One region of the Paenibacillus xanthanilyticus genome, then DNA from elsewhere that is predicted to be linked to it. Evidence: riboswitches for the same ligand, from Rfam matches in the RefSeq annotation. Region 1 holds a riboswitch; each other region holds the start of a gene.

Region 1 (7,615 bases):
CGGGTGCTCAAGGAAGGGCTGCCGCTGCCGGACCTGATTGTCGTCGACGGTGGCCGGGGGCAGATCTCCGCCGCGCTGGAGATTCTGGAGCATGAGCTTGGCTTGACGGTTCCGGTGTGCGGCATCGTCAAGGACGACAAGCACAAGACGGCGCAGCTGATGACCGGCGATCCGCCGCAGATCGTGCCGATGGCGCGCGACAGCCAGGAGTTTTACCTGCTGCAGCGCATTCAGGACGAGGTGCACCGTTTCGCGATTTCGTTCCACCGCGAGCAGCGGGCCAAGTCGATGATCGCCTCCAGACTGGACGCGATCCCGGGCATCGGGGAGAAGCGGCGTAAGGCGCTGCTGAAGCATTTCGGCTCGATCAAGAAAATCAAAGAGGCCGGAATCGAAGATTTCCGGCCGCTGTCGATCGGCGAGAAGCTCGCCGCCCAAATTATTGAAGCGTTGAGGGAGGAACCGTGAGGGGCGGTTTCCTCCCTTTTCGCGTGCCCAATCGCCGCAATACGGCGGCTACGCCGACAGGCAGCACGATGTAGAAGAGGCCAAGCGCGATGTTAACCGGCTGTCCAAGGAACATAAGCGAGATCGCCATCATGACGGAGTCGAAGATGGCGTGCGCGAAGATGACCGCGGCCAAGCCGAAACGCAGGAAGAAATAACTAAATAGAAGGCCAAGAAGCGTAAGCTCGATCAATCTTGTCGTCGAGGGATAGATGGCGTACGTCACGTGGCCGAGCGCCCATATCACCGTTGGAATCAGCGCCGCGACGAACGTGCTGCGCAGCCACTTCTTCAGCAGGCCGATCGCGAAGAAACGGAAGACGGCTTCCTCCGAGATAGCCGCGCACCAGGCCAGCAGCGGGAACAGCCACGGGGCCCCGAAATTGTAGGGCGATTGCATGACGTCGGTCGTGGCCCATGCATCCGTCGCATTTTCCAGAATGAGCAGAATGACCGTCTGCACCGCAAGCAAGATAAACGCGAGGAGATAGCCGAGTTTCATGCTGTTCCACATATGCTCGCCATAGCCCCGCTCGCTGCTTCTCGGCCACAGCTGCCATCCCATGGAACGCCATAGACCGTCTCCGCCCACGAGCGAGAAATAGACCGACGCCGCCATGACGACCGTGATGAAGCTTTGGACGATCATGCCGATCAGCGCGACGGTGCGGGCGTTCTCCATTTCGCCGAAGCTTGCGGCCAGGCCGTCGATCATATTGAAATTGTTGATCAGATAAAACCCGAGGAAGATCGCGGCCACTAGCCAACCTCGGACGAACGACGTGTGCTTGCGATAAAGCGCGGCATAGATAACGGCCAGAATAAACAGGACGAGCGACATGAGCGTGCTGCCGAACAGCGATAACGAAGAAGCGAGCGCATCCTGTTCCTCCACATACGCTTCATAGTCGGCCGGTACCTGGAAAACGGGGGCGTATCTCGTTACCAATACGCCGCCATCCGGCTTTGACTCCGTGCCGATCAGAAGCGAGAGCTTCGCCTCGCCGATGGCCTCGCCGGCGACGTCGAGCCGTACGTCGCCTTCGCGGGTCAGCTGCTTCTGCGCTTTGAGCGCATCGCGCTTGAAGCCCTGCTCGATGGCGAAGTCGACCGCCGCCGCGATGCGCTGTTCCGGTTCAGGGAGCGCCGCGTCCGCCGCGTGGGGCTTATGCCAGCTGATGATTTGGCCGCTCTCCATATGTACGTAGACGTATAATTCGCCGGAGTATTCGCCTGGCAAGGTCGACGTTACCTGATAGGTATCGGTTGGGAATTTCCGGTCGTACCGGTCCCCGTAGTCCTCTGTCAGCTTTTCTTTCGCCAGATAGCCGTAAAGCAGCTTATCGGATTGATGGTACGCGCGCGAGGCGTTCGGCGCTAGGCCGAACTGCTCCGTCAGGAAGGCTGCGGAGCGCCGCTCGGCCTCCGATTTGGCGATGACCTTCTCGGATCCGGAGCCGAAGAAAGCGCCCGCGGTAGCCGGCAAGACTTGAACCAGCAAATAGAGGATCGCGCTTACGGCTGCCAGCCAGCTGTAGAGCTTCCAGTTCGGTGTAACCTCGATTCGATTCAATGCGAGCAACCCGCCTTTCGGACATGAAATCTTTTTGAAGGACAGGACATATAAGATTCGCTTCTATACTCCTGTCTCCATCTTGTATTTCTCCATTGCTGATTTGCTCAATCAGCCTTGCTGCTGCATTCCCAATCTCCGGATTGGGTACGCAAACCAATCAGCTCTGGCTGAATGCTGCATTCCCAATCTCCGGATTGGGTACGCAAACCAATCAGCCTTACTTGTACCCTATCATAAGTAAGCGCTAAATTGTCAGTTAATACATTAAAAAAGAAATGCGCGCGAGATAATTGGCCGATAATGCAACAACGGGGACGATTTCTCGTACGCCCGTACGTATTTTGCCGCATTTCGGTTCAATATCTGCGTGTACGGTGCTTGGTGTTTTTGACAGGCGGACTTATAATGAGTAGCAATTGAAGATTACAGCCGAATTTCGTATGAAAACGGGGGAACCATAACGCTGTCTGACAGTGCGCGCTTCGCGGCCTGCTTGCAGATGGCATGGGGTGAATTTCGCGACAGGACCGCTAGGTCCAAAGAAGCGAATAGGGCTGCCTTTCCAGGCCCGAATCCGTCAGCTAACCTCGTAGGCTTATTTGGAATGGGACCGACGGCGCAAGCATTGGGGATCCAGTGCTTTTTTTTGTGCCCAAAAACGGGTAAACGATCTTATATCCTAAAAAAGGTAAGGTGCCGGAATGGCCGATTATTTCAAGATCTCCAAGTGGTCGCCGCCGCGTGTTCTCGTGACCGGGTTCGGGCTCATTATTCTGCTGGGCGGCTTTCTGCTCACGCTGCCCTTCGCCTCGCGGGACGGGACGTATACGCCGTTCATCGACGCGGTGTTCACCGCTACCTCGGCGACGTGCGTAACCGGTCTCGTCACGGTCGACACGGGCAGCCACTGGTCCATCGCCGGTCAGATTATTATCGTGGCGCTCATCCAGGTCGGCGGCCTCGGGTTCATGACGATGGCGACGCTGTTCGCGATCGTGCTGCGGAAGCGGATATCGCTCAAGGAACGGCTCATTCTGCAGGAAGCGATGAATCAGAGCAGCATGGAGGGGATCGTAAGGCTTATCCGCAAAGTGATTTTCTACTCACTGGCGATCGAGCTGATCGGGGCAACGCTGTTCGCGTTTCGCTGGTCGTTCGATATGCCGCTTGGTCAAGCCATCTACTTCGGCGTCTGGCACGGCATCTCCATGTTCAATAACGCCGGCTTCGACCTGTTCGGGCAGTTCGGCACCCCCTATGTCAGTTTTACGGGCTACGTGGACGACCCGATCGTAAATATGACCGCCATGCTGCTGATTATCTTGGGCGGTATCGGATTTATCGTCATGTCGGATGTTATAGAGTATAAGCAGCGCAGGCGTCTATCCCTCCACAGTAAAGTGGTGCTGTCGATGTCCGGCGCCTTGCTGGCCATTGGCGCGATCGTCATCTTTATCTTCGAGTTCACCAACCAGAAGACGCTGGGGTCCTTAAGTTGGGACGGCAAAATTTGGGCCGCGATGTTCCAATCCGTCTCGCCGCGCACGGCTGGCCCGAACACGGTCGATCTGGCGGCGCTCCGGCAGGCGTCGCAATTCTTTATCGTGCTGCTCATGTTCATCGGCGCATCGCCGGGCTCAACCGGGGGCGGTATCAAGACGACGACGTTCACCACCCTCGTCGCCGCCGTTATCGCCATGATCCGGGGCAAAGAAGACATCGTCCTCTTTAATATGAGGCTGGCCCGCGATCGCGTGCTCAAGGCGCTGACGATTACGGTGCTGTCGCTGGCGCTCGTCCTCGCGGTCACGATGGTGCTGTCGACGACAGAGGATCAGGCATTTCTCAAAATTTTATTCGAGACGACCTCCGCCTTCGGCACCGTCGGTTTGTCGCTCGGCGTAACGCCCGAGCTGACGTTGATCGGCAAAATATTAATCAGTCTCACGATGTTCGCCGGCCGGCTTGGCCCGCTCACGCTCGCTTACGCGGTCGGTCCGCGCGCGGAGAAAGAGCTGTACAGATACCCGGAAGGGAAAATTACGATAGGTTAGGGGAAACCATGAAATGAAGAAAAATCAGTTTGTCATCATTGGTCTGGGACGTTTCGGCTCGAGCTTGGCCAAGGAGCTGGTCAAATTGGGGTACGAGGTGCTCGGCGTCGACAAGGACGAGGAGGCGGTGCAGGATCTAAGCCAAATCCTCACGCATGCCGTCGTGGCGGAAGCAACCGACGAAGACGTGCTTCGCTCGATCGGCGTGCGCAACTTCGACTGCGGGGTCGTGGCGATCGGCGACGATATCCAGGCGAGCATCCTGACGACGATTCTACTCAAGGATCTGGGCGTCAAGAAGGTGGTTGGCAAGGCGATGACCGAGCTGCACGGCCGCGTGCTGGAGAAAATCGGCGTCGACCGCGTCGTCTATCCGGAGCGGGACATGGGCATTCGCGTCGCGCATCAGCTCGTATCGCCGAATTTGCTCGACTATATCGAGCTGTCTAAGGACTACACGATCGCCGAACTGGCGGTTCCCAAGTGCCTGAACGGCAAATCGCTGCAGGAGCTTAATCCGCGCGGACGCTTCGGCTGCAGCATCGTGGCGATCAACAAGCCGCAGGGGGTCATCATTGCGCCCGTCGCATCCGAGGTGCTCGCCGAGAAGGACGTCATGGTCATTATCGGCACGAACGAGGGCATTGAGCAGTTCGAGGACACCATTATCCGATAGGGCGGTTGACCAGCGGATAAGGACGGTGAGTATACATGGAAAATAGTACGACCGAAACGATACACCATTTGCTAATTCTGCTGCTTATTATCATAGGCGCGGGGATGATGGCAGGCATTATCGCGAAGAAGCTTCGGCTTCCGGATGTGGCGCTGTTCATCGGCGTGGGCATGCTGCTTGGACAAGGGTTGGACTGGATCCACGAGTCCAGCGCTTCGCTTACGAACCAGCTGATTCTGTCGGTCGGCTCGGCCATCATTTTGTTCGACGGCGGCCGCAACATCCGGCTGCGCGGATTGAAGAAGGTTGGCTGGACGGTCGGTCTGCTCAGCGTGCCGGGCGTGCTGATCACGGTAGCGATCGTCGGGGCAGCCATCCGTTATTTGTTCGACATCGATTGGATGTACGCGCTGCTGGCCGCAGCGATCATCGCCTCGACCGATCCGGCTTCCATCATCCCGGTATTCCGGCAGGTGCGCATCCGCGAGCGCGTGCGCGAGACGGTCGAGAGCGAATCCGCATTCAACGACGCGACGGGGTCTATCGTCACCTTCGCGCTGCTCGGCGCGATAACGGCCGGCAGCGAGCTTGCGGCCGGTACGTTGATTTGGGATTTCGTCCGAACGGCCGTGGGCGGCATTCTCGTCGGCCTTGTGGTGTCGTTCGTTATCGTCTACTTTGTCGCGCATCTGCGCTACGGCTTCTTTCGGGATTTCGCCACCATCGCGATGATCGGGACGGCGCTTGCGGCCTATTTGATCGGCGATCTCCTCCACGTCAGCGGGTTCATGGCGACGTTCGTGGCCGGGCTCATATGGGGGAACTCCGCGCAGTTCGGTTTGTCGTTGAAGGAGAAGGAAGCGGAGATGTCCCATTTCACGGACAATATTACGGTGCTGCTGCGCATGCTTATTTTCATCTTGCTCGGCAGCCAGGTGGACTTCTCGCTCTTGGCCGAGTATTGGTGGCAAAGTCTTCTCGCCGTTATCGTCCTGATGCTGATCGCAAGGCCGGCGACGGTGTTCGCGTCCGCGCTGCCGGACCGCGTCTCCAAGTGGTCGCTGCGCGAGATGCTCTTCATAGTATGGGTGCGCGAGACCGGGGTCATTCCAGCCGCATTGTCGGGGATGATCGCGGGCATGGGCGTCCAGCATGCCGATATTATCGCGTCCGTCACCTTCATGGCGATTATGCTGACGATTTTGCTGCAGGCGAGCACCACCGGCTGGATGGCCAAGAAGCTCGGGATGGATTTAGACGTTGAAATTGGCAAACAATAAAGGACAGGGCCCCCGATGGGGCCGCTGTCCTTTTGCGGTTTAGACGCAGGAGGTTGTTGGCGACAATGAAAATGCGGCCCTAGCCGTCAAGAGCCTTTGTACAGCTTGGAAATTTCGTCGATCCATTGCCGCAGCAGCGGCGTCATGCTCTCGGTGCCGGCGTGGATGAGCGAGGTGGTTCGTTTGGTCTCCTCGAGCTCCGCGATCGACGCGACGACGAGGTCGTTGTCGGTGAGCAGCTGCGGACGCAGATACGACTTGGGCAGCAGCGTGCAGGCCCGGCACGTATGAAGCAGACGAAGGATCGCCTCGAACGAATCGATCTCCATGCGGACATCCGGCAGCAAATCATACTTGTCGAACAGCTCGTCCGTCAGGATGCGGTACCATGTGCCCTTCGAGAATAAAATCATCGGCATGCCGTTCAGGTTCTGGATTTCGGGCTTGCCCTTCTCGATCATGAAGTGATTGCGGGGCAGCACGAGCTCCAGGTGATCGTCGAATAGCGGCACGCACGTCAACGACGCGTCATCGATGCGGGAGGCGACGATCCCGATGTCGGCCCGGCGTTCGCGGACGAGCGTGACGATTTCGTGCGTTTTGCCCGTGATCGCCTTAATGTCGAGCTCCGGGTTGCGCAGCGTGAGCGCCCAGATCATATCCGGCAGCGTCGTCTGCAGCGTCGTCAGGCTGGCGCCGATCGTCATGGTGCTGCGCCCAACGTCCTTGTAATCGGCGACCATCTGCATGAAGCGCAAATGCTGCTGCCTTGTCTCGACCGCATACTCGTACGTCAGCTGGCCGATGCGCGTAAGCTCCAGCCGTTTGCCGACGCGTCGGAACAGCTCGACGCCCAGCTGTTCTTCGAGCTTGGCGATTTTGCGCGAGAGCGCGGGCTGCGACAGATTGAGCAGCGCCGACGCCTTATTCATGCTCGACTGATCGACGACCGCGGCAAACATGTTCAGTTCTTCCAGCAAGGCAACTCGTCCTTTCGCGGAGCGGGTAATGGGGTGGAAGGGCTACTAGCCGAATGCTGCCGCTCCTGCCGGAGCCGGCAATCCAATCGACTTACTTAGTCGAATGCTGCCGCTCCTACCGGAGCCGGCAATCCAATCAGCTTACTGAGTCGAATGCTGCCGCTCCTACCGGAGCCGGCAAACCAATCGACTTATGCAAATTAGTTATAACTTTTAATGAAAAATACGCAATACCATTATAAGTGTAAAAAGAGTATGATGTGAAGTGTGAATAAACTGTGTCAACTCTTAATTGACGCTGTTTAGGGCGGGAGTTACAATAAATGTTGGTGTTTTTTGGCGAAATGTAGCGAAAATCGAAAAAAGAAGCTCAAAGTCGTGAAAGGAGAACGCAAAAGTTATGAATGATCGAAACTCTTATTTCTCGCGCAAGCTTCACTCCCTGCTCGGAGTGATCCCGCTCGGCTTGTTCATCGTTGAACACATGCTGACGAACTTCTCGGCATACGAGGGCGGGCCCGAAGGATTCAAGGACAGCGTCG
Region 2 (7,615 bases), on a different contig from region 1:
CGAAGCGAAATTGGGCCGCATGGACGAGGACGCGATCGAAGTGCAATTCGCCGTGCACGACACGGGCGTCGGTATCCCCGAAGAGAAGCTGCCGCTGCTCTTCCAGCCATTCTCGCAAGTGGATACGTCGCTCACCCGGCGTTACGGCGGAACCGGCCTCGGCCTCGCGATCTGCAAGAACCTCGTCGAGCTGATGCGCGGCACGATTCACGTCGAGACGAATGAAGCCGCCGGGGCCACCTTCCGCTTCACGGTCACCGTCAAGCCATATGGCGAGGAAGGCTACTGGAACCAGGAGGAAGGCACCGACCTGACTCCATGGATGACGCCGCCGGGCTGGTTCCATGAGGCGCTGTCCGAAGCGGAACCGACCGTAGGCGCGACCGAGCCCCCGGTTGACGCCCTAACCTTAGTCGGCTCTGCCGATGCGATGGTGCTGGAGGCAAGCGCGGCTACGCCTGGCTTGACCGCTACCCTGCCGGCGGGCACCCCTGCCGCAAGCGCGGGCAGACCGTCCGCCAGAGCCGAGAGGCCGGGCCTGGAAGGCCGGGCGCCTTCGCGCATTCCGGAGATTAGCTTCGCCTCGTTGTTCGAAGCCGGCAGCCGGGAGCTCTCCTGCACGCTCGAGGTTATCCCGGAAGAGACCTCGCCGGCGATCGGCGCCGCGGCGCCGCAGGTGCTGGTCGCCGACGACAACGAGATCAACCAGAAGCTGACAATTGGCATGCTGGAGAAGCTCGGCATCCGGGCCGATGTCGCCGCGGACGGCGGGGGAAGCGGTGGCCAAGTCGGCCGCCAACCGGTATGCGCTCATTCTGATGGATATGCGCATGCCGGTCATGGACGGACTGGAGGCGACCCGGCAGGTGCTCGCCGCGAACGAAGCGCCCCATACGCCGGTGGTCGTCGCCATGACAGCCAACGTCCTGCCTGCCGACCGCCAGCGCTGCCTGGAAGCCGGCATGGCCGATTTTCTGGCCAAACCGCTGCAATTCGAAGCCGTTAAGCGGCTGCTGCAGCGTTACCGTTTGCTTGACACCATGTAGGGTAAGCGAGGATTTTACGGAGGTTTGCATGGCAAGAAGGGCTGTTCCGGCACGTCATCGCGAGATGACGACGTGCGGAAGCAGCCCTTCTTTGGTTGCGGCGTGAATTCGGCCCAGCCGGGACAACGCGTCCGCTGCTTGCATCCGCCAGCCTTCTTTCGCCGGCAAGCGGATGCGGCGGCACGACGCTTAGCCCCGCAGCAGCGACTCCGCGCCGTCGACGAACACTTCGGTCCCCGTGATATGATTCGACTCGTCGGAAGCCAGGAACAGCACCAGATTCGCGACCTGCGCCGGCTTGCCCGGACCATCCTCGAGCGGCTGATCGCCTTCTGGGAACTCCATCGGGATCGTTACCTCGTCAAGCTCCGGCTTGCGGTCCGTGTTCTGGTCGATATGCGTCGTGATGGCGCCCGGGCAGATCGCGTTGACGCGAATGCCGAACTTGGCCAGCTCGAGCGCGGCCATCTTCGTGAAGGCGACTTGTCCGGCCTTGGACGTGCTGTAGGCGCTGAAGCCGATGTTCGAGAAGACGCGGTTGCCGTTGATCGAGCTCGTGACGATGATGCTCCCGCCGTTCTCCTTCAATGCCGGAATCGCGTGTTTCACCGTCAGGAACGTGCCTTTGAGGTTAATATCGATCGTCGTGCCGAATTCCTCCGGCGTCATCGTCTCGATCGGCGCGAGCACGCCGTTGATGCCCGCGTTGGCGAATACGATATCGAGCCGCCCCCATTTCTCGGCCACCTTCCGGTACGCCGCCTCCATGTCTTCGCTGCTCGAAATATCCGCGCCGATCGCAAGCGCTTCGCCGCCCGCCTTCTCGATGCGCGCCAGGACGGCCGATACCCGGTCCTCTTCCCGGTCGAGGAGCGCCACCTTCGCGCCCTGCTCCGCCAGACGCAGCGCCGCGGCGCGTCCGATGCCCGATCCCGCGCCGGTGACGACCGCGACCTTCCCTTCAACTCTCCCCTGCCCGTTTGCTTGTGCCATATCCCCTGCCCCTTCCTAACTAACTTGGACTGTGCTTCCATCTAATACCCGTTTGGTATTTCCCAAAAACACGACCGGCTATTCAGGCAGCCGATTGCTCGCCGCGAGAGAAGCCGCCCGCAGACCGAGGTCTGCCGCATTCCCCCTCGTTTACCGGCCTTGCCTTGTTTGTAGGTCTTCCAGCCCGTTTTCAGCGAAAAGGCGAAAAACGCCGCGATAAAGACAGCTTGGCTGCGATAACGACGCATGTAAGCGCTGCTTCCGTCCGAATCCGCCTTACACCCGGGAGCGGCCGTTTCTTCGTCCTTTTACACCCTGCGCGCCACGGGAGTATGATAGCTTGCGTACAGCATCCAACATTCGCTGAATTTCCGAACAGGAAAACGGGGGAACCAAACGCGACGCCGCAAGCCGGCGCTCGCAGGGGTGAATCGGCATCCGCGCACGAAGCGCGCAGGCCGTAGGGCGACTCTAACCGCCCGAATCCGTCAGCTAACCTCGTAAGCGTTATTAGAGGGGGGTAAAACTTAGGCGTTCGCACGTTGAACGCAGGGGTATTTCCTCTGCGTTATTTGGCATGCCCCCAAACGCGGTCCAGGCGCAGCATTCTTTTGTAAAGCCGTTATTTGGACGCGCGCGGGCGCGGGTAAAGAAATGACAATGACATTCTCCGGGTGGTGATGCGGGTGTTTACTGCACTCAAACGTTTATTGATCGGGCGCCCTCTGAAATCGGCTGAGCTCGGCGAACAAAAACTGAACAAAACGAAGGCGCTGGCGATTCTGTCCTCTGACGCCCTCTCCTCGGTCGCTTACGGACCGGAACAAATTTTAATCGTGCTGATGACCGCCGGCCCCATCGCGTTCTGGTATTCGATTCCGATCGCGATCGGCGTGCTGGTGCTCCTGCTGGCGCTTATTCTGTCGTACCGGCAAATTATCCATGCGTATCCGCACGGCGGCGGCGCCTACGTCGTCTCCAAGGAGAACCTCGGCATCTTGCCCGGGCTCGTGGCCGGCGGCTCGCTGCTCGTCGACTATATCCTCACGGTGGCGGTCAGCGTATCGGCCGGTACGGACGCGATTACGTCCGCCTTTCCGTCGCTGCATGACTATACCGTGCCGATCGCGATCGCGTTCGTTTTGTTTATCACGGTCTTGAATTTGCGCGGGGTGACCGAATCCGCTTCGGTGCTGGCGTACCCCGTCTATCTATTCGTGCTCGCGCTGTTCATCATGATCGGCGTGGGCATCTACGACATCGCCAGCGGCCATGTGCCGCGCGAGCTGCATGCTTCCCTCGGCACGCCCGTCGCGGGTATCAGCCTCTTCCTGCTGCTGAAGGCGTTCGCCTCGGGCAGCTCCGCCCTGACGGGGGTAGAGGCGATCTCCAACGCGATCCCGAACTTCAAGTCGCCCGCGCCCAACAACGCGGCGAAGACGCTCGCCGCGATGGGCCTGCTATTGGCGCTCCTCTTCTCGGGCATCGTCTTCCTGGCGTGGTATTACGGGATTACGCCGCACCCCGAGGTGACGGTCGTCTCGGAGATCGCGGAGCAGACGTTCGGCCGTAACGCGATGTACTTCGTCATCCAAGGCACGACGGCGCTGATCCTCATCCTAGCGGCCAATACCGGCTACTCCGCGTTCCCGCTGCTGGCGGTCAGTCTCGCCAAGGATAAATTCATCCCGCGGATGTTCACCGTGCGCGGCGACCGCCTCGGGTATTCGAACGGTATTCTCATGCTGGGCTTGTCGTCGATTCTGCTCATTATTCTATTCAAGGGCCAGACCGAGCATCTGATTCCGCTCTACGCGGTCGGCGTCTTCATTCCGTTCACGCTGTCGCAGACCGGCATGCTATTGAAGTGGATTCGCGAGAAGCCGAAGGGCTGGGGGCTCAAGCTGGCGATCAACGGCATCGGCGCGCTCATCTGCCTTGTCGTGACGCTGATGTTCTTCTTGACGAAATTCCAGCAGGTCTGGCCGGTATTGGTCTTCCTGCCGCTCATTATTTTGCTCTTCCGCCAGATCCGCAAGCACTACGACGCCGTCGGCGACCAGCTCCGCCTGTCCACGTGCGAACCGCCGATCACGATCGAGGGCAACGTTATTATTGTGCCGGTGGCGGGCATGACCCACGTCGTGGAGAACTCGCTGCGTTATGCCAAATCGCTGAAGCCGGAGCAGATCATCGCCGTCCACGTCCCGTTCGAGCGCGAGGAAGAGGCCGTCTTCGAGGAGAAGTGGAAGCAGTGGCAGCCGGACGTGCGGCTTGTCACGCTGCATTCCCCGTACCGCAGCATCATCCAGCCGCTGACGAAATTCATCGATACGGTGCAGCGTAAAGCGGGCGAGATGAACGTGCAGGTGACCGTCGTCATCCCGCAATTCATTCCGAAGAAAGGCTGGCACCATATTTTGCATAACCAGTCAAGCTTGCTCATCCGCGCGCATCTGCTGTATCGCCGGGACGTCATCATCACGACGGTGCCGTATCATTTGAAGAAATAAGGGGGGCTTCCTCCCCCTTCCCCCTCCGCTGAGGGGAACCAAGCATATGCTTCCGAAGTGCGCTTTCCGTTGGAAAACGCTCAGACTTCGCCCTCTGGACTCCCTATTTCGTGCTGGCATATTTGTTCCCGGTCGGCGGGTTGCTTCGAGCTGGCACGCTTTTGTCCTCGCGGACAAAGCTTCAGTAGACGCTTTTCCTTAACCCAACAGCATGGCCCTCCTAAAGAGGGCAACCAAAGAGCCCGGCCCAGCGTATGCTTCCGAAGCACGTTTTCCGCCAGAACACTCTTAGCTACCTTCGCTTTCGTCCGCTTCCGCGGACGCGCTTTACGTTTTAGTTTCAAAATGGTTAGTTGCATCATTTCCTAAACAGCAAGAAAGCAGGGACCCCATGGGTACCCTGCTTTTTTTATCGTATGGGTGAGACTGCATGCCCCTACTTCTCGCGATCGGGCAGCTGCTCGACGTAGCTGTCCGAATACTTCAGCAGGTTCAGCGCGCTCTCGTAATCTTGCTCCGTCACGCTCTCGACCGGCTTGGCCTCGCCGCCCGTCAGCGGGTATTCCACGCCATCCTCGAACCCGACGCCCGGAATGTACAGCGATTCCCCGCTCAGGAATGAGCCCGACGGCAGGTAGTAGCGCTGCGGGAGCACATTGCGTGTTTTCTGGTTCAGCAGATCCTGTCCAAAATGAATATGGTCCCCCAACGAAATGCCCAGCAGGTTCATCGCCGTCGGCATGACGTCGGACTGGCCGCCGATCTGCTGCTGCCGCGACGGGTACGTCACGTTGTCGCCTGCGATGATGAGCGGGATGTTGATCATGTCATGGTACGTATACGCTCTGCCGTAGATCTCTTCCATCAAGCGCTTGTCGCTGCTGTCGAGGGAGTATTTGGGCAGGCCGAGATGGTCGCCGTAGAGGAGCAGGATGCTGTTCTCCCACACCCCATTGGCCTTCAGCTCCTCGATGAACTTGCCCAGCGCGTAGTCGGCATAGCTCTGCGCGCGGATGTAATCGCCGACGAACGTGTCTTGATATCGCGCCGGCAGCGTGATTTTGTCCTTCTCCGCCGGAATGGAGAACGGGTGGTGCGCCGTCATCGAGATGACGTGCGCATAGAACTTCGTGCCCGCGTCCTGCTTCTGCTTCAGCTCCTCCGCCGTCTTGCGGTAGAGCACTTCGTCCGACGCGCCGAAGAAGACTTTATCCTCTTCGGTGAAGAACGGCTTGTCATAGTAGCGCGTGAAGCCGAGCGCATCGTAAAGATTGTTCCGGTTCCAGAACGCGACATCGTTCGTGTGGAAGCTGTAAGATTCGTAGCCATGCTCCGCCAGCAGCTTCGGCATGCTCGGCAGCGCCTTGTCCGCGTATTGCATCGCGGCCGCGCCGTGCGGCGGAATGTAGAACGACGTATTGACGACGAACTCCGCGTCGGATGTGTTGCCCTGCCCGACCTGCTGGAAGAAATGCGGGAAGTAGAAGTTGTCCCGCGCCAGCTTGTTCATGTTCGGCGTCACTTCCTGGCCTTCGATCTTGAGATCGATCAAGAAATTCTGGAATGCCTCCAGCTGCACGATGATGACGTTGCGTCCTGCGGCGGCACCCGCCAGGTTCGGCGACTGCGGGTCCTGAATGCCTTTCATGGCGTTAATCGCGTCCTGCGTGATCTGGTCGACCGGGACGAGCGGCTCGTCCCGCTGATCGGCGACCGTGAACGCTTCGTAGTTGAGAATGCCCATCTCTTCGGCTTTCTTGATCTCGTTCATGCTGGCCCGGTTCGGCCAAATGTTGAGGAGGCAAAGGGCGGCCGAGACGACGAACAGCACGCTCGCCGTGCTCCGCTTCAATTTACGCGCGCTCAGACTGCGCCAGAGCCGCGAGTTGGCGCTCCGGTAGATCAAGAGCGGAATCAAGATAATATCGGTGAAAATAAACAGGAAATACGGGTCCAGCAGCTCGAACACGCTGTCCTTGACCGCCGTCACCTGATTCACCTGCTCCAGCGCATGGTACGTGACGATGACGCCGAAATATTTGTAGTACATAATGACCGCGAAAAAGATGCTCGTAAACAACAAATTGAGCGCCATGTAATAGAGGAGCTTCCGCTTGGACGCGAACCATTCCAGCAGGCAGAATGCCAGCCAGGCGAACGGCAGCTCCGTGACGAGCGGTTGCCAGGTCGGCGTCGTATCAAAGATGACGAACCAGGCCAAATAGCCTTTCAGGAGCAAAATAATCGTAAAAAAAACGAATGGCCGCGCGCTTATCAGACGATGCGTCGTCGATAAGGACATGCTCGCACCTCCCTATTCCCAAACAATCTGCCTTACGCCGGTAAACCGAATAACCATTGTATATTATGCGCCCGACGTTAGCCGATGTCAAAACGGAAATCTCTCCTCCGTCCTGCGGCCGACGAAGGGATATGCGGCAAAAAGCCATGCTCCCGATCGGAACATGGCTGTTGGCGCGGGCGATGGCCTGTGGAAGTGCGAATGCGTCGAGCCCGCGATTACTCGCCGCGCAAGTACGGCTTCGGCAGAATGCCCCGGCGCGTCTCGCCGTTGGCGCGCAGCGCGTGGTACGCCCAGTACGGGTCGCGCAGCATCGCGCGCCCGACGGCGACCAGATCCGCATCGCCGCTGGCGACGACGGATTCGGCCAGCTTCGGATCGTCGAGGTTGCCGACCGCGATGACCGGCAAGCCGAGCGCTTGCTTGATTTCGCGCGCGAATGCGACTTGATAGCCCGGGTAATTGCCCGGCTTGCGCTTGCCGGCCGGCCCTTCGCCGCCCGAACTGACGTCGAACGCGTCGACGCCCGCCGCTTTGTACTGCTCAAGCACCGGCAGCAAGTCGCTCAATTCGTAGCCGCCGTCGATGTATTCGATGGCCGACACGCGCATGATGAGCGGCATGCCTGCCGGCATCCGGGCCTTCACCGCGCGGATGACCTCGACGCCGAAGCGCGCCTTGTCTTGGCCGTATACGTCCGTCCGATCGTTAATGGACGGCGAGTGGAACTGGTGGATCAGATAGCCGTGGGCGCCGTGGAG
Region 3 (7,615 bases), on a different contig from region 1:
GTTGCATGGCCCCGAACGGTATATATCCTGTCGCTGTCTCGTCCTGGCCACGTTGGGAACGTGCAATATACGGGCTTTGCTGCGTAAAGGCTTGCTGTGGCTGCGGATTCGGATGGACCGGCTGCGAATAACCGCCTATCGTCGATCCGCCTCCGTATGAGGACGAGTTTGCATAGACGGGCTGCTCTTGCGTCGGCATTCCCTGGCTTGGCTGGGTCGCATATGCCGGCGTCTGGCGCTGCTGCTGTTGGGTATACCGTTGGACGACGGCGTCGGCTCTCTCGGCCGCCCTAGCGTCTTCATACTGCTTCGCGGCGGCCTGCTCGGCCAGCTGAATGGCCCGCTTCACCATATTGCCCGCATCTTTGGCGCGTATGCCGCCCCAGCCCTCTTTTTGGACGGTTTCGTAAAAGCCCAGGTCCTTCGCCAACTCGTACTTCAGCTGCTCGCTCATTGTGCTTCTGCGTCTGCGGCTCATCTGCGTTGTCCTCCTTTATGCCTCTTTACGCTCTAGTTTGTGCTGCGCGCGTTTGCCTATGCAGCGGCGCGCCGCCGTTTTTATCCAGCGCAAAAAGAACGCGAGCTGCTTCGCGCCGCCTGAGCCCCGGACATCCGCTTGGGATGCATGCCGTTGTTCAAGCCGCGTGAAGCATTCGCGTTCTGCCTGTCGTGCTATGTGGAAGGTGAGTTTATTGCAAATAGGATATGCGAATCTGGCCGTCGTCGCTGTCCACGGTTACTTCCACCGATTCGGTCAAAATATCCGCGTAGCTGTAGGACACGCGCTTAAAGGTGTGAGCCTCCTGATCCAGCTTCACAATGAATACAGAAGGGTAGATCTCTTCCAACACACCGGTACGTTCGATGGTCTTTCGCCGACCACCGTTAGCTCGAAGCCGAATCTTGGCGCCCACATGGGCTTCCAGACTGCGTTTGATTTCCAACAGCGCATTTTTTGCCATTGTCCACTACCACCTCTTTCCTTGTCCATTATAGCGCGAGTGAGGTGGTTTGTCAAAAATTTATATTATAACAGTAGGTAAATTCACCTGTCAATAATTTTTTTGTGGTTTTTTCCGATTTCGTGTATATTCCGATAACCTTGCGGCATATTAAACAGTTGGTTTTACGCCGGACAGCGTTTTGGGCTTCGGCAGCCCTACGCGGTATTTGCCGATCGTCTCGATTCCGCCTACGCCGTCAAAGCCGCTGATCGTCCCCTGAATCACATCCGGCAGGTTGATCGTTTCTTTAATGGGCGTAAAACTCGACTTGATCGCAATATAAACGGGATCTAAGGCGTGGATGAGCACCCGGCCCGGCGAACTGGCGAAATTCGCGCCGGCATACAGGAGCGCCTCGAAATGGGACTGGCACGCTCCCGCTACGACAATCAGCCCATCGCGGCTCTTCTCGTAGTCCCGGGCAATGCGGACGGCATTGACGAAATTTTGCGAGTTTTTGTAGCTGGCCAGGCTGTAAAGATCATTCGTCGTCCGGTTCTTCAGCACCCCATCATGGCCCGTTATCACGACAATATCCGGGCGAAACTGCGGCAGCAGCCGGCTGACCGTCTCCGCCATCTGCGACTCGTGAACGTAGACGCCATGCGCCGGTACCCGCATTTGCGAGTAGAGCTGCATGCTCTTCTTCAAGTAATTCGCATCTCCATCCAAATGGAGCACCTTGCCCGGCATTTCGAAGAACGGATGTTTCGTATCCGTTAACGTCCGCCGCTGCTCCTCTTCCCCTTTCATCGCCTGCTGCATTCGCTGCTCCTGCATGCGCTGGAGCGACTCGTACTCCTTTACACGCGCCATCCTGGCCGCACCGCTATGCTCCGGGTTGGGTACGACCGCCAGGTCGTCGACAGGCGAATCGGCCAGCAGCCGGTAGTCCGTGCCTTTTAGCATAGCCGACTGTTGCTGCAACGATGCAATGCGAAATAGGACGTCCCCGCCATACGATTTGCGGACGACCAGGTCCCCTTGCTTCATGGGCATATCACCTCTTCGTCTATCGTATGGGAGGGGGGGGCGTTTGGTGCCCCTGCCAGGGGCCTATTTCGAGGGCGGCTGCCCTCGGACTCCCGGCTGATTTTGGGGCTCTGCCCCCTGCACCCCGTTTGTTGGCTGCGCCCCCGGATCTAGAGAATCGCTCCCCCAACCCCCTCCGCCGAGGGGACTCCAAGGGCTGCCGCCCTCTGGACACCCGCTTTTTTCGTGCTATCCTGACTGACTGTGGACGGCGGGTTCTTTCGTGCGGAGCACGCTTTTGTCCTGACGGACAAAGCTTTCGGTCCTGCTCGCTTCTCCTCCAGCTCCGCAGCTCGGAATGCCAAAAAACCGTGCCTGTTCGGCACGGTTACCTGCTATTGCGATCGTTTAAAACCCCGCGGCAATCAACGCCCGGCTTAACGCGGCGAACTCCTCCAGCGAGAGCGTCTCGCCCCGACGGGACGGATCAATGTCGATAGCGGCCAGAATAGGCCCTAGCTGCTCGCGGTTGGCTTTGCCGACATAAGCGGTCAGGTTATTGGCGAGCGTCTTGCGGCGCTGCGCGAAGCAGGCTTGGACGGTGCGGAAGAAATGCGCTTCGTCTTCCACCTGGACCGGCGGCTGCTTGCGTACGGCAAGCTTGATGACGGCGGAGTCGACGTTCGGCTGCGGGATGAATACGGTATGCGGCACGATGCAGACGAGCTCCGCTTCGCAGTAATACTGCACCGCCACGCTGAGACTGCCGTACTCTTTGCCGCCCGGCTTGGCCGCCATCCGCTCGGCGACCTCCTTCTGGATCATAACGACGATGTTCTCGAGCGGCAGCTTCTCCTCGAGCAGCTTCATGAGAATCGGCGTGGTGACGTAGTACGGCAAATTAGCCACGACGCTGACGCCGCTCAATCCGTCGAACTGGCGTGCCATGAGCTCGCTTAAGTTCAGCTTCAGCACGTCGCCATGCTCGATGTGGACATTATCCGCATCCGCGAAAATATCGCCTAAGATCGGGATCAGCCGGTCGTCGATCTCGATGGCCGTCACGCGCGCCGCCTCGTTGGCGAGATGCTGCGTGAGCGCGCCAATGCCCGGGCCGATCTCAAGCGCCCCTTTGGTCTTGTCGAGACCGGCGGCGGAGACGATCTTGCGCAAAATATTTTGATCGATCAGGAAGTTCTGTCCCAGACTCTTCTTGAACGAGAAGCCGTACTTCTGGATGATGTCCTTCGTCCGCTTCGGTGTCGCCACCTCGATGTTGGTTGTCATTGGCCGCTTCCTCCGGTTTCTTGATCCATCTGCGCCAGCGCTCGGTCGAATTCCTCCCGCGTGATGCGGAACATCGTGCAGCGCTTGAAGAACTGCTTGCCGTTGGCATAGCCGATGCCGAGCAAGTTGCCCATGCGCAGTCTGCGGTCCGCCGCAGCCGGGTGCACGAGCAGACCGGCCCGCATCAGGTCATCCCACGTAATTTGAGCCTCGTCTGCTTGTCCTTCGATCGCTTCCGTGCGAACGCTCGCTAGCGCGCGGCGAATCGCCTCCGGCTTCGCGTTCTCCACGCCGATATCGCCCTTGTACAGCGCCTCCTCCTGTGGAAGGAAGGCATGCTTGCAGCCCGGGACCCGCTGCGCGACGATTTTGCGTATGCGCTCCCCGGCATGATCCGGATCGGTGAAAATGATGACGCCCCGCCGTTCATGTGCGAGCGCCACCCGCTTCAGCACCGCTTCGCCGATTGCGGATCCGCCGGTCTCGATGGTCTCGGCCTCGACGGCCCGCTTGATCGCAACGGTGTCGTCTTTGCCTTCGACGACGATGATTTCTTTGATCATGGACTACCCTGACATCCCTTCCGGACAAACGTACAAAAAGAAGAGGCGAGGCCTCTTCTTATCATGGCATAATTGCTTTAGTTTGACGATAAATTGTAACTACGACCACCTGCGGCGCGCTAGATCGCCTCGGGCTTTTTGGGACCCAGCACGTACACGGTGTAGCCCTTCTTGCGACCGAATTTCTCCGCATAGTCTTCACTATCGTAGTAAACGTCGATCTTGTTGCCTTTGATGGCACTGCCGGTATCCTCCGCGCGGCGGAATCCGATGCCTTCGATGTACACCCACCATCCGATCGGAATGACCTTCGGGTCGACCGCGATCGTGCGGCCTTCCGTGACGCGGGAGCCGGATCTCGTGATGCCGTACCCCGGATCGGATTCGGTTTTGCCCGTAGACGCCAGACCTGCCGTATATGCGGTGAGCGTCACATTCTTCAGCGTCTTCTTCGCCTGGAACGACACCCCGCCCTTCGTCAGCGTGACCACGGGTTTCTTCGTGCCGACCGCCACGATTTGGTTGACCGCATCGCTTTGAGTCGACTTGGAGACGAAGGTATGCGAGACAAGCTTGCCGTCCGCGAATACCTTCTCGTATTTCTTCACGACAATGCCGGCCTTACCCGCCTGAATGGTCTTCTTCTTCCCTTCAAGCAGCGTCGGATCGGTCTTGGTAACAGTAGTGAATGGCACTTCATACTTGTTTTGCATCACATGCTTGTCGATCCGAACGACCGTTACGGTCATGTTCGGTTCGATGGCCGCGTCTTTCGACGGCAGCACCTTGTCTTCACTGCGAATCGATATGTTAGCTTGATCGATCGCCGCCTGTACCGTTCTTTCTGTCGTGTACACCGTTCTTACATTGCCGTCAGCCTTCACGGTTAAGGGAACCGCTTGCTCGATGACCACCCGATCACCGTCTTTTACGCCCGCATTCAAAGGCAACGACACCTTATCATACGGCCCCACCGTAATGGCTTGTTCATCCAGTAGGCGTTGCAGGACCCATTGTTTGGTTTCCACAATGTTTTCTTGTCCATTCAACACTACGGAGACGCGCTTGTCAGCCGTTCCGTACAACAACACCAGAAACATGAAAGTCATAGCGATTGAGATCATAGCGCTTAGAACAATTAAACGCACGTTCTCATGCTTCCATCGCAATGCGAAAGACATGCTGGATGATCGTTTCCCATGGGTGTCCTTAACTTGGATTATGCCCACTTCTTCGGTCCTCCTTACATAGCCCCGCCGCCCTGTTACGCATGAAATAGATTTAGACGCGTCGACTATTAGATTTAGCGCGCATGAAGCCCGCTTCTTCCAATTACTCCCTCATACCTCCTCCATGAATCACACTATGTCGCCACAATTCGCAATATTCAAAATAAAAAGAAGCCGACGACAGAAGATCTGCTTCGTGGCTTCCTGTGGGACACGGGTAGCATGGAATGGATGCACGAGTTGATCTCTCTTATGACGCTTGCGAGGTTAGCTGTCGGATTCGGGCGAGAGAGTCGCCCTATTCGGCTGTCAGCGCTACTTAGGCGCGCCGCAGCTGAAATTCACCCCTAGAAGAATTCAACGCGACTTGCGTGCTCGCATATGCCCCGGCACAAGTCCTCATTTGGTTCCCCCGCTCTCCGTTTCCGGAGATTAAGCGTTATTGGAAATGGAATACATCTTGAAAGCCCTGAGATGAATGATACCGTCTTTTGCTCCAGATTGTAAAGATGAGATAAAGGACGATTTTACCGAATTTAAAGGAAAATGTCTCGAAAAAACCGCAATTTATCCAACCAAAACAAGTTTTTTCACCCGAATCATTCAAAATGCTCCCGTTTTGGGCTATTTTCGTTCGATGGAAAAACATTTCCTGGCGTTTTCGCTTGTGATTTCCGCAATTTCTTCCAGTGTTTTTCCTGTTATTTCCGCAGCGGTTTCTGCTACAAGACGGACGAAAGCAGACTCGTTGCGCTTGCCTCGATGAGGGTGCGGGGCCAAATATGGGGCATCCGTTTCGATCAGCAGACGGTCGAGCGGAACCCTCGCAAGCACCTCTTTCGGCACCCGCGCATTCTTGAACGTGACCGGCCCGCCAAACGAAATATAGAAGTTCATGTCCAAGCACTGCTTGGCCGTCTCCCAGCTGCCAGAGAAGCAATGCATGATCCCGCCAACCTGTTTGGCATCGCTTTCTTTCAAAATCCTAACAACATCCTCGTGCGCATCCCGATTATGAATAACGATTGGCTTGCGCTTGGATTTCGCGAGCTCGATTTGCTCCCGGAACACCCGCTGCTGCACGTCCTTGGGGGACGTATCCCAATAATAATCCAGCCCGATTTCCCCGATCGCGACCACCTTTGGGTGGTCGCACAGCGAGGCAATCCAGTCGAGATCGGAAGGACCGTAATCGAGGCTGTCGGTCGGGTGCCAACCCACCACCGCATAGATGAAGTCGTACTGCTCGGCAAGCGCCATCGTCGTCGGAATGGTCTCCCGATTAAATCCGATATTTACCAATAATTCGACGCCCGCGCCGCGCGCCCGTTCGATGACTTCCGCGCGGTCGTCGTCGAATTTATGCGAATCCAAATGGGTATGCGTGTCGATTAACATGAAGGGCGAAACTCCTCTCTAATCCAGTTCAAACAGCTTGCGAAGTTCGGGACTTAGTTTGTCCGCTGATTCAAGCAGCGGCTCATGCGGGTAATACAAATGGTATTTCCCTCGATGCATGCCCGTAATCGAGCGAATGATATCGGATTTCTGCGAAATTTCCGATACGACGTCGTCACGGTCCAGCACGAGGATCGGCGGTTTATCATTCTTCTTCGCGCCGCGCGCCCCCGGCCGATAGACAGCGTACGCCAAATCAAACGGAAAATCGACTTCCAAGTGGTAATCCGGATGGAGCCCGATCGCGGCGAATTGCTCCCGGATGGAAGCCCACAACGGCTCGTCCGCCTCATCCATCGTTACATACTTATACAGCTTGCGGTCCATGAACCGGCGGCATAAGTCGGCCAGCAGCGAATCTGCTTCCGATTGCCAGAGCGTAAAGGCTGTCTGCATCGGAGCCTCGTCAAGCGCCAAGTAACTCGGAACATCGATGGTGCCGCTTATGAGCCTCCGAATCGGTTCAATCATCCAGCCGAATGCATAACCATTCATATAGAGCTCTTTGGCCCGGCGCAGGATCTGACGCAGAATAATTTCCGAACTGCGAGTGACGGGGTGGAAATAGATTTGCCAATACATTTGGTACCGGGACATCAAATAGTCCTCGACCGCGTGCATCCCGCTCTCTTTCACGACAATGCTTCCCTTATGCGGCCGAAGCACGCGCAGGATGCGTTCCAGGTCGAACGTGCCGTAGTTAACGCCTGTAAAATAGGCGTCGCGGAGCAAATAGTCCATACGGTCGGCATCCATCTGGCTGGAGACGAGACTGATGACGATCGGTTTCTCGTACGTTTTGCGTATGACCGCCGCGACCTGCTCCGGGAAGCCGGGATCGACCTCGCGAAGGATGCGGTTCACTTCTGTATCTTCTAATAATATGCGGCAAGTCCAATCCTCGTGATGGGTATCGAATACTTCTTCGATGGAATGGGAGAAAGGGCCGTGTCCGACATCATGCAGCAGCGCCGCGCACAACGTCACCAACTTCTCTTCCTTCGGCCAGTCCTCGTAACCGCCGCGTTCGAATTGCGAAATGATTTTGCGCGTAATTTCATACACGCCGAGCGAATGGGAGAATCGGCTGTGCTCCGCCCCA
Region 4 (7,615 bases), on a different contig from region 1:
CTGGGTCCACTGCAGAAGCGATTCCGTCTCGCCGCCATCGCTCCCGCTATGCCCATCATCGCGGTCATCCGGCCGACGATCTTCCTCGAGCAGGCTGCCCGTCCAATACCAGCGCCCGAGACCGGAGCCGGTCTTGGCGAGCTGCTTGCCTTTCGTCTGGGCGTGGATTCGCAGCGGCGCGAATTGGTCGTTGGCGACCGCGCCTTCCCAGACGAGATCGATCAGCGCCGGGAGCAGCTCGGACGGCGCGAGTCCGCTCTCCCGTCCGAGCCGCGTCAGGAACATGGCGCCGCCTTCCCGCAGCCGCGCGAGCAGCTCGGGATGCTTCGAATCGGCCGCAGGGGCGTCCTGCTTCAAGCAGGGGAGATAGAGCGCGCGAGACTCCGCGAGGAAGAACGCGATTTTGCCCTCCTTCTCCCCCTCTTCCTTGCGCCCAAGCCAGATGACTTCCCCGGATGCGCACAACAGATCGAGATCCTCTTTGCGATAGCCGTTCACGCGGGAAGGGAAGATGAGGCTCTCCCAGTGGGAGACCGGCAGATAGAACCCCTGCAGCTGGCCGATGACGGCGCGCAAGCCGTCGATGCCCGCGAGCTGAGTCCCCTCGAGCACGTGCTGCAGCCGCGAGATCTCCGTGCACCAGCGAACGGGCTCGGCGGGCTCGGCCTGTTTGCGGGCCTTCTCCAACGTCAGCCGGATCAGCCGCTTCGCGATGCGGCGGCTCGTCCAGATGCGCTCGTCCGCATGCTCCGCGAACGGCGCCTGCTCGACCAGATCGTGCCGAAGCAGCAGTTCGACTACGGCCGCGGCGTCGTGCGCCTGGAGCGCCGGATACCGCTCCATCAGCTCCGTATCGGTGAACGATAACCGATGCTCGGCGAAGCGGCCGGCGATGAAGACGGCGGCATCTTCTCCGCCGGGGAATCGTTCATATAGTTCCCGCTCATCCGCGCAAATCCAACGTTCCCCTGCATCCTCGAAGCGGTAGGAGACGACTCGACCGCTGGCGACGATCGTCTCCAGCGCCTCGGCCATAGCGGCGGCATCCGCCTCGAGCAGCTTGGCCAGCTCGTCTGTCGCGAGATCGCCGCGCTGCTTCAGCGCCGCATAGAGATCATCCGGCCGCCGAAGCGCTCCCTGTCCCGCGGACAGCCGCTCCCGCTCTGCCTGCGCGACCGCCGGATCGACCGCATCGCGCAGCGCGGCCTCGCCGAAGAGGGCGCCGGCCATCGTCCGGCTGACGCTCAGCAGCTGCAATTGAGTCGCCGCACTGAAGCCGTCGCCCTCGTAGATTTGCGCGTTCACGTAATCGGCGATGAACTGCGCGGCGAAGGGGGACGGCGCTTTCGTTTCCTTGACGACGATCTCGACCTCGCCCGCCGCGATATCTCGCAGCAGCCGCTTCAATCCCTCGGCATCCAAGTACACATGCAAGCTCTCCCGCATGGCTTCAAGCAGGTACGGGAATTGATCGGCATAAGGCAGCGCCTGCTTCAGCAGCTCTTCGCTTCGCAGCCGCTTCTGCCACATCGGCGTGCGCGTGAAGCTGCGCGAGAGCAGCAGGGAGGTCTCGGCGATCCGGCGGAACGAGATGCCGAGCATCGGCGAGCCCGCGATCGCCTCGGTCAGCAGCTCTTCTAACGAATCCGCGGCGATGTGCCACAGCTTGTTCAGCCACAAGTTGTCGCCTTCGGCAAGGACGAGCTCGATCCCGTTGTCTTTGGCATTGCCGTACAGCTTGTACGGCAGCAGCCGGCCGAACTGCCGCTCGATCGCGAGCAGCCACGTCCGGTTTAGCTTGCGGCCCAGCAGCGTGTGAATGACGACCCGCGTCTGGTTGGTCAAGTCGCGGTAATGCTCGATCAGTATGAGCTTGTCGGTCGGCAGTCCCAGCGCCTTATGCTGGGCGCGCGCCAGATCGATGAGCTGCTCGGCGGCCGTGCGGTCGAGCCCGTATTCGGCATCAAGCCAGCGAATGGTCTCCGCTTCAAGCAGATGTTCCGCCCCATCGTGCTCGTCCGTCTGCGTGTCTCGCAGCCGGAGCCGCGCCGACAACTCGCCGAGAAACCGGCCCAGCCGCACGCCGAGCCGCACGTTGCGACCGCCGGGCTCGTTGCGCCAGAACGGGATTTCGCTGAAGCGGTTCGGCGCTTCCTGGACGTACACGCGGTCATGGTCGATACGGCTGATCATCCACGACGACGTCCCGAGCTGGAATACGTCGCCCGGCCGGCTTTCATGAATATATTCCTCGTCCAGCTCGCCGAGATGAACGCGGCTATCCGTATGATGGACCGGATACGCCGAGGATTGGGGGATCGTGCCGACGCCGGTGACCGCCGCGACCGGGGTGAGCGGGAGACGGGTGACGACATCCCGCTCGCGATCCCAATCGATCAGCGGCCGAGCGAACGGATAGAAGCCTGCTAGCACCTTTAAGACCGATTCGAGCTCTGCCCGCGGGTATTCGCGGTAGCACTCGCTGCCGCAGATGAGCGCATGCAGCCCGTCCACGGCGATGTCCTCGGCCGCGGCGGCCGACACGATATGCTGCGAGAGCACATCGATCGGCCGGCGCGAGAGCTCGATCGCTTCGATCTCGCGCCGAACGACGCTGCGGCAGAGCACCGCGGCTTCCGGCAGCTGGCTGCGGCTTCGGGCGAGTATCACGCCGCGGCTGATATCGCCGACCGCGTGGCCGGCGCGGCCGATCCGCTGGATGCCCGAGGCGGCGTCCATGGGCGGGTCGACCTGAAGGACGAGGTCGACGTGTCCGACGTCGATGCCGAGCTCCAGCGAGGAAGTGGCGACCAGGCAGCGCAGCCGGCCGCTCTTCAGCAGCGACTCGACCTCCAGGCGCCGATCGCGCGCCAGCGACCCGTGGTGGGCGCGGGCGAAGTCTTCCCCCGCCTGCTCGTTCAGACGCAGCACAAGCCGCTCGCACAGCCGCCGGCTGTTCACGAAAAGCAGCACGGACGTCGCGCCCGCCATCAGCTGCAGGAGCCGTTCGACGATCGGCGTCCACACCGCCGCCTCGCGCGATTGCGCGAATCGGCTGAAGTCCGGCATCGTCACGCGCACGTGCATCGTTTTGGCCATCAGGCTCTCGATAATCGAGACGGGCCGTGGTCGGTAGCCCAGCGCGTGCCGAAGCGGCTGCGCGTCATCCGTCTCCTCGCCGAGGCGGGCAGCAGTCCAATTCGCAGAGACCGGCGAATCGTTATCCGGCAAGCCTTGACTAGCTCGATCATCCGGCTCGGCCATGCTATCCGCAGCCTCCCACCCGCCGAGAAATCTCGCCATGCGCGACATCGGCTTCTGGGTCGCCGAGACGCCGATCCGCTGAACGCGGTGCTCGCATAGCGCGGTCAGCCGCTCGAGCGAGAGCGTCAAATGCGCGCCGCGCTTGTCTCCGGCGATGCCGTGAATCTCATCCACGATGACGGAGCGGACGGTCCGCAGCATGGCCCGTCCTTTCGCGGAGGTCAGCAGCAAATACAGCGATTCCGGCGTGGTTACGAGCACCTCGGGCGGCCTTCGCGCCATGCGCGCCCGTTCGGCGGAAGGCGTGTCGCCTGTACGGACGGCCGTCGTGACGCCCGGCCATTCGCCGCCGTTCCCGCCTTCCGCGGCCCGTTCGCCCGCGTACTGCTCAATCTCCGAGATAAAGCCGACCAGATGGTGCTGGATATCGTTGTTGAGCGCCTTTAAAGGCGTGATGTACAAGGTGCGCACGCCGCCGGACCAGCTGCCGCCGGACGCTTGTTTGTCGCGGACGATGAGGTCCAGGCAGGGCAGCAGCGCCGCGAGCGTTTTGCCCGACCCGGTCGGGGCGGCGATCAGCGTATGCGCGCCGCTTCGAATGGACGCCCATGCCTGCAGCTGGACGTCGGTCGGCTCGCCGAACGCGCGGTCGAACCAGCCGGCCAGGATAGGATGAAAGCCTTGCAGCGCATCGGAGGAAGAAGGCATCGAAGTCAGCTCCTTTTCAGGAAGAAGTGATGCTCTCATTATACCTGTTTTTGGTTCAGAAACTGAGCGGCGTCTCATACCTTTAGAAGTAACACCAATCGGGAGGGTATGTATGCAAAGATGGCGGGAGACGTTGGAAGAGAGATGGAACGAATGGAGGCAGGTCGAGGATGCGCTTAGCCGCGCGCTCGAAGGCAGGCGGGTGCTGCGCGTCGCGGGACCTCGAACGCCGAGATTGCTGCCGCCGGCGACCAAGACGATCCGGTCGGGCCAATTGACAGGCCTATCGGGCACCTATGAAGCGGGACTGGCTTGCTTTTGCATGAGCGAACTGAAGGTCGAGGAGCGGCATGCCTTTCTGGAGGCGTGGCACGCGCGTTTAGGAGAAGGGGCGATGGTCGTCATTGCCGACCGAAGGGGCGAAGGGTGCTCATCGGCTTTTGAGCTGCATCAGCTGTTCGCGGAGGTGGGGACGGCGCTGGACGTACAGGTCGGGCGGACGTTTTGGTGGGTCCGTTATGAGATCGGCGCTCACGGCCGTAGATCGTATGGTTAACGAAGCATAAGCGGCGACTTTCCCGCGCAATATGCCCACGCATGATATTACCCTTCAAATTATCCGAATAATCAAATAATTATTGAAAAACCGGTGATCATGGACCCTGGCTTGTTTCATAGGTCGCCGCGAGTGGTGAAGAAGAACTAATACCGGCACGCGCGGCGGAACAGCAAACCGCCGTGCTTGTCCGGGGGAACAAACACGGCGGCTCGTTGTTTGGGATCATCGCGGGGGCGATTGATCCCGGTCGCGAGTTAGTCGACGTCAGTCGTGTCGACCACTTCGTCCGACGGCTCGTCGGCATATTTCTCAAAAGTTTCAGGACTCATAACGCGGCGGGCCGTGACATAGCGCTTCTGATAGTAGGAATCACTAAGTCCGCTGATAGTTACGCCCTTGCTGGAAGACGAGTGAGCGAACTTACCGTCTCCAACGTAAATGCCGACATGCGAAATGCCTTTGCCGCTCGTATTGAAAAATACGAGATCGCCTGGGATCAAGTCGGCTTTCGCCACTTTCTTGCCCAGCTTGGATTGAGAGGAAGACGCGTGCGGGATCGAGACGTTCAATTTCTTGAAGACGTACATCGTGAATCCGGAGCAGTCAAACCCCTTGGTCGTGGTGCCGCCATAGTTGTATGGCGTGCCGATCAGATTGGCGATAACGCCGTCCATTTTGGAATCCGCGAATGCGCTTCCAGCTTGGAACGTGAGCATCATGGCCAGGCCAATCAGCAGAGCAGAAAACTTCTTCAAGAATAGAAACCCCTTCCGGTGCCTACGAGGTTAGCTGTGGGGTTCGGTTGAAGGTACCCTATGATCGCCTCGGGCGTATGCTGCTGCATCCGCCGGGATCAATTCACCCAAAGATGGTTCCCCCGTTTCTCTTGCGAGAATTCGGCATTTTTTTCATTCCGCGTTATGAATTCGATCATTTTCACAATTTCCCTTCTAAGTTCACAGTTTGTTCACACATTAGAATTCTAAGAGTGCAACTTTTTTGCTATTATATCGTATCGTTTTTTCTCTTTCCCTACTAGGGTCGTCCGTCCAATCGACAGTTCTTCCGCTTAGCGCCCCCATACAGGCACGAACCTTCCCGATACGCCTTCGTTTCACGCGCAAGCTTCCTAATCCAACAGCAAAGGACAGCACCTTGTCGGCACTGCCCTTCGCCTTCAATTCTCAACCTTCTTTGGCTTCATTCGACTGCCAGGCCGCGAATTGCGCCGCGACGGTCCATACCTTCATGATCGTGCGCACGAAGTGGAACCCTTGGTGCAGAATCAGTGCGAGCAGCCCGGCCCACAGCATCGACACCGAGGCGGCCGTGAGACTGAGCAGCAGCCCGATCGCCCACATGAGGAGGGAGATGCCGGCGAAAGGCAGCAGCTTCTTCGCCGCCTCGCCCAGTCCGCCCAAGGCGCCTTTGCCCGTCACCGCGCCGAACTGCATGGCCAGGAACAGCAGGTGCAGCAGCACGGCCCCCGCGAACCATCCGCCGGCCAGCGGCAGCGCGCTCGCGCTCAGCTCGGCGAGCGTGTCGCTTGCGATCAGCGCGTCATACAGACGCGGCACCAGCCAGATGCCCGGCACGATCGTCAGCGCGACCTCGAGAAAGTAGAGCAGCATAACCGGCTTCCAGGCTGCGCGGATCCCGGCGAGGAAACGCGTGCCGCCTTCGCTCTCCGATGCGTGAAGAGAATAGAACAGACCCGCGTTGACCAAAGGCGTGATCAGCATGCGCCCGGCCAGCAGCGTCGCGAACAGCCACAAATAAGGATGAATGAGGTCGGTCTTCATCAGTTGGAACTGCGCCTCCGTCAAGAACAGCCTTACCGCGTCCTCGCCGGCCTCGGCGCCGGGATACCGCTGCAGCAGCGGCGTCACGATCGAATCGATGGTCCGGTAGAGGAAGAAGCCCCACAACAGTTCGTACAGGAACAGGACGATGACGATGAAAAAGTGCTGTCCCGTCAGCCACCAGCCTTGCTTTAAATGCCGCCTCATGCCTCGATCCTCCTTTCGTTGTCTATCCAGCCGCCCGTTACCAGGCCAGCGATGCAAACAAGCCTTCGATCAGCTTCGTTAAGCCGATTCCCCACCGGGTGCGCGTTTTCTCCGGCACCTCCGCCTTCAAGTAATTGTTGATATGCCGGTTATCCAGCACGTTGTCGTAGTCCGGGTCCACCGTTGCATAGAGCAGCGGGGAAGGGTGCACCACTTTGAACACCATCTGGCTTTCTCTGCCTTCCCAGATCTTCGGCATCGTCGTGCCGTCGGCGAACTGGAGCACGACCGGGACGGGCCCGTTGGCGCCGCCGCGCCGCTTGACCAGCACGGTGGATTCATACTGACGGTCCCCGTTCTCGGCGACGGGACGCACGGCGATCGATTCGACCGCGTAGTCGGCCATATCTTTGCCGTACACGAAATGGCTGAAATATTCGTCCCACTCCGTCTTGGTCACCTGCTCGACGATGGTTTGGAAGTCGGCCGTGGACGGGTGCTTGAATTTATACTTCTGGAAGTAGGTTCGCAAAATTTTGCGCATCGTCGAAGCGCCAACCTGCTTCTCAATGCCGATCAGCACGAGCTTGGCACGCATGTACACGTTCTCCGCATAGCTGTCCGAACTGTGATACGACCATGACAGCTGCTTGAGCGGGGCCGGGTTGGTCATATAGCTGGCTTCCAGCGTCAGATTCGGCTCGATGCCGTAGGCGCTCTCCATGACTTTGTCCTCCGCGTACGAGGTGAAGCCTTCGTCCAGCCACGCTTCCTCGAACTCGTTGGTGGCGACCATGCCGTACCAATATTGGTGGCCGATCTCATGCACGACCGTGCGCTCCAGGCTGTCGATGGACGGATCGGGAGAATCGGCCTCGAAGCTCGTAACCAGCGTCGGGTATTCCATCCCGCCCGCGCCGCCCGCGCCTTCCGGCGGCACGACGATGGACAAGGTCGAATACGGATACGTGCCATACCACTGGGCGAATTTGCCGAGCGCGGATTTGGCCGCATGCATGTAGCGTTCCTTGTGTTCGGCGTGCTTCGGATCCAGGTAGAGCTTAATGCGGACGCC

Evidence for each region. A riboswitch is a leader RNA that binds a small molecule or an ion and turns the genes downstream of it on or off. The one in region 1 is predicted to bind cyclic di-AMP.
Region 2: it holds a riboswitch for cyclic di-AMP, as region 1 does, so the genes downstream of both, ACFSKT_RS28860 (APC family permease) here and ACFSKT_RS13845 (TrkH family potassium uptake protein) in region 1, are expected to answer to the same signal.
Region 3: it holds a riboswitch for cyclic di-AMP, as region 1 does, so the genes downstream of both, ACFSKT_RS30120 (G5 domain-containing protein) here and ACFSKT_RS13845 (TrkH family potassium uptake protein) in region 1, are expected to answer to the same signal.
Region 4: it holds a riboswitch for cyclic di-AMP, as region 1 does, so the genes downstream of both, ACFSKT_RS30780 (C40 family peptidase) here and ACFSKT_RS13845 (TrkH family potassium uptake protein) in region 1, are expected to answer to the same signal.

What each region holds. Positions count from the first base shown of each region.
Region 1 is NZ_JBHUHA010000001.1:3,242,595-3,250,209, reverse strand. It holds gene uvrC (excinuclease ABC subunit UvrC) at 1-468, shown strand, start outside; gene ACFSKT_RS13850 (CPBP family intramembrane glutamic endopeptidase) at 440-2,080, opposite strand; cyclic di-AMP (ydaO/yuaA leader) riboswitch at 2,501-2,694, shown strand; gene ACFSKT_RS13845 (TrkH family potassium uptake protein) at 2,785-4,137, shown strand; gene ACFSKT_RS13840 (potassium channel family protein) at 4,151-4,813, shown strand; gene ACFSKT_RS13835 (cation:proton antiporter) at 4,849-6,093, shown strand; gene ACFSKT_RS13830 (LysR family transcriptional regulator) at 6,180-7,073, opposite strand; gene ACFSKT_RS13825 (succinate dehydrogenase cytochrome b558 subunit) at 7,474-7,615, shown strand, end outside.
Region 2 is NZ_JBHUHA010000002.1:2,575,104-2,582,718, forward strand. It holds partial or broken gene ACFSKT_RS32695 (ATP-binding protein) at 1-250, shown strand, start outside; gene ACFSKT_RS28850 (response regulator) at 825-1,046, shown strand; gene ACFSKT_RS28855 (SDR family oxidoreductase) at 1,236-2,039, opposite strand; cyclic di-AMP (ydaO/yuaA leader) riboswitch at 2,391-2,562, shown strand; gene ACFSKT_RS28860 (APC family permease) at 2,720-4,552, shown strand; gene ACFSKT_RS28865 (LTA synthase family protein) at 4,989-6,854, opposite strand; gene ACFSKT_RS28870 (NADH:flavin oxidoreductase/NADH oxidase) at 7,073-7,615, opposite strand, start outside.
Region 3 is NZ_JBHUHA010000002.1:2,874,401-2,882,015, reverse strand. It holds partial or broken gene ACFSKT_RS30145 (small, acid-soluble spore protein, alpha/beta type) at 305-478, opposite strand; gene veg (biofilm formation stimulator Veg) at 690-962, opposite strand; gene yabG (sporulation peptidase YabG) at 1,113-1,997, opposite strand; gene rsmA (16S rRNA (adenine(1518)-N(6)/adenine(1519)-N(6))-dimethyltransferase RsmA) at 2,385-3,263, opposite strand; gene rnmV (ribonuclease M5) at 3,260-3,826, opposite strand; gene ACFSKT_RS30120 (G5 domain-containing protein) at 3,946-4,926, opposite strand; cyclic di-AMP (ydaO/yuaA leader) riboswitch at 5,296-5,504, opposite strand; gene ACFSKT_RS30115 (TatD family hydrolase) at 5,680-6,453, opposite strand; gene ACFSKT_RS30110 (HD domain-containing protein) at 6,472-7,615, opposite strand, start outside.
Region 4 is NZ_JBHUHA010000002.1:3,018,714-3,026,328, forward strand. It holds gene ACFSKT_RS30770 (DEAD/DEAH box helicase) at 1-3,972, opposite strand, end outside; gene ACFSKT_RS30775 (hypothetical protein) at 4,085-4,528, shown strand; gene ACFSKT_RS30780 (C40 family peptidase) at 4,786-5,286, opposite strand; cyclic di-AMP (ydaO/yuaA leader) riboswitch at 5,291-5,443, opposite strand; gene ACFSKT_RS30785 (hypothetical protein) at 5,716-6,540, opposite strand; gene ACFSKT_RS30790 (M1 family metallopeptidase) at 6,578-7,615, opposite strand, start outside.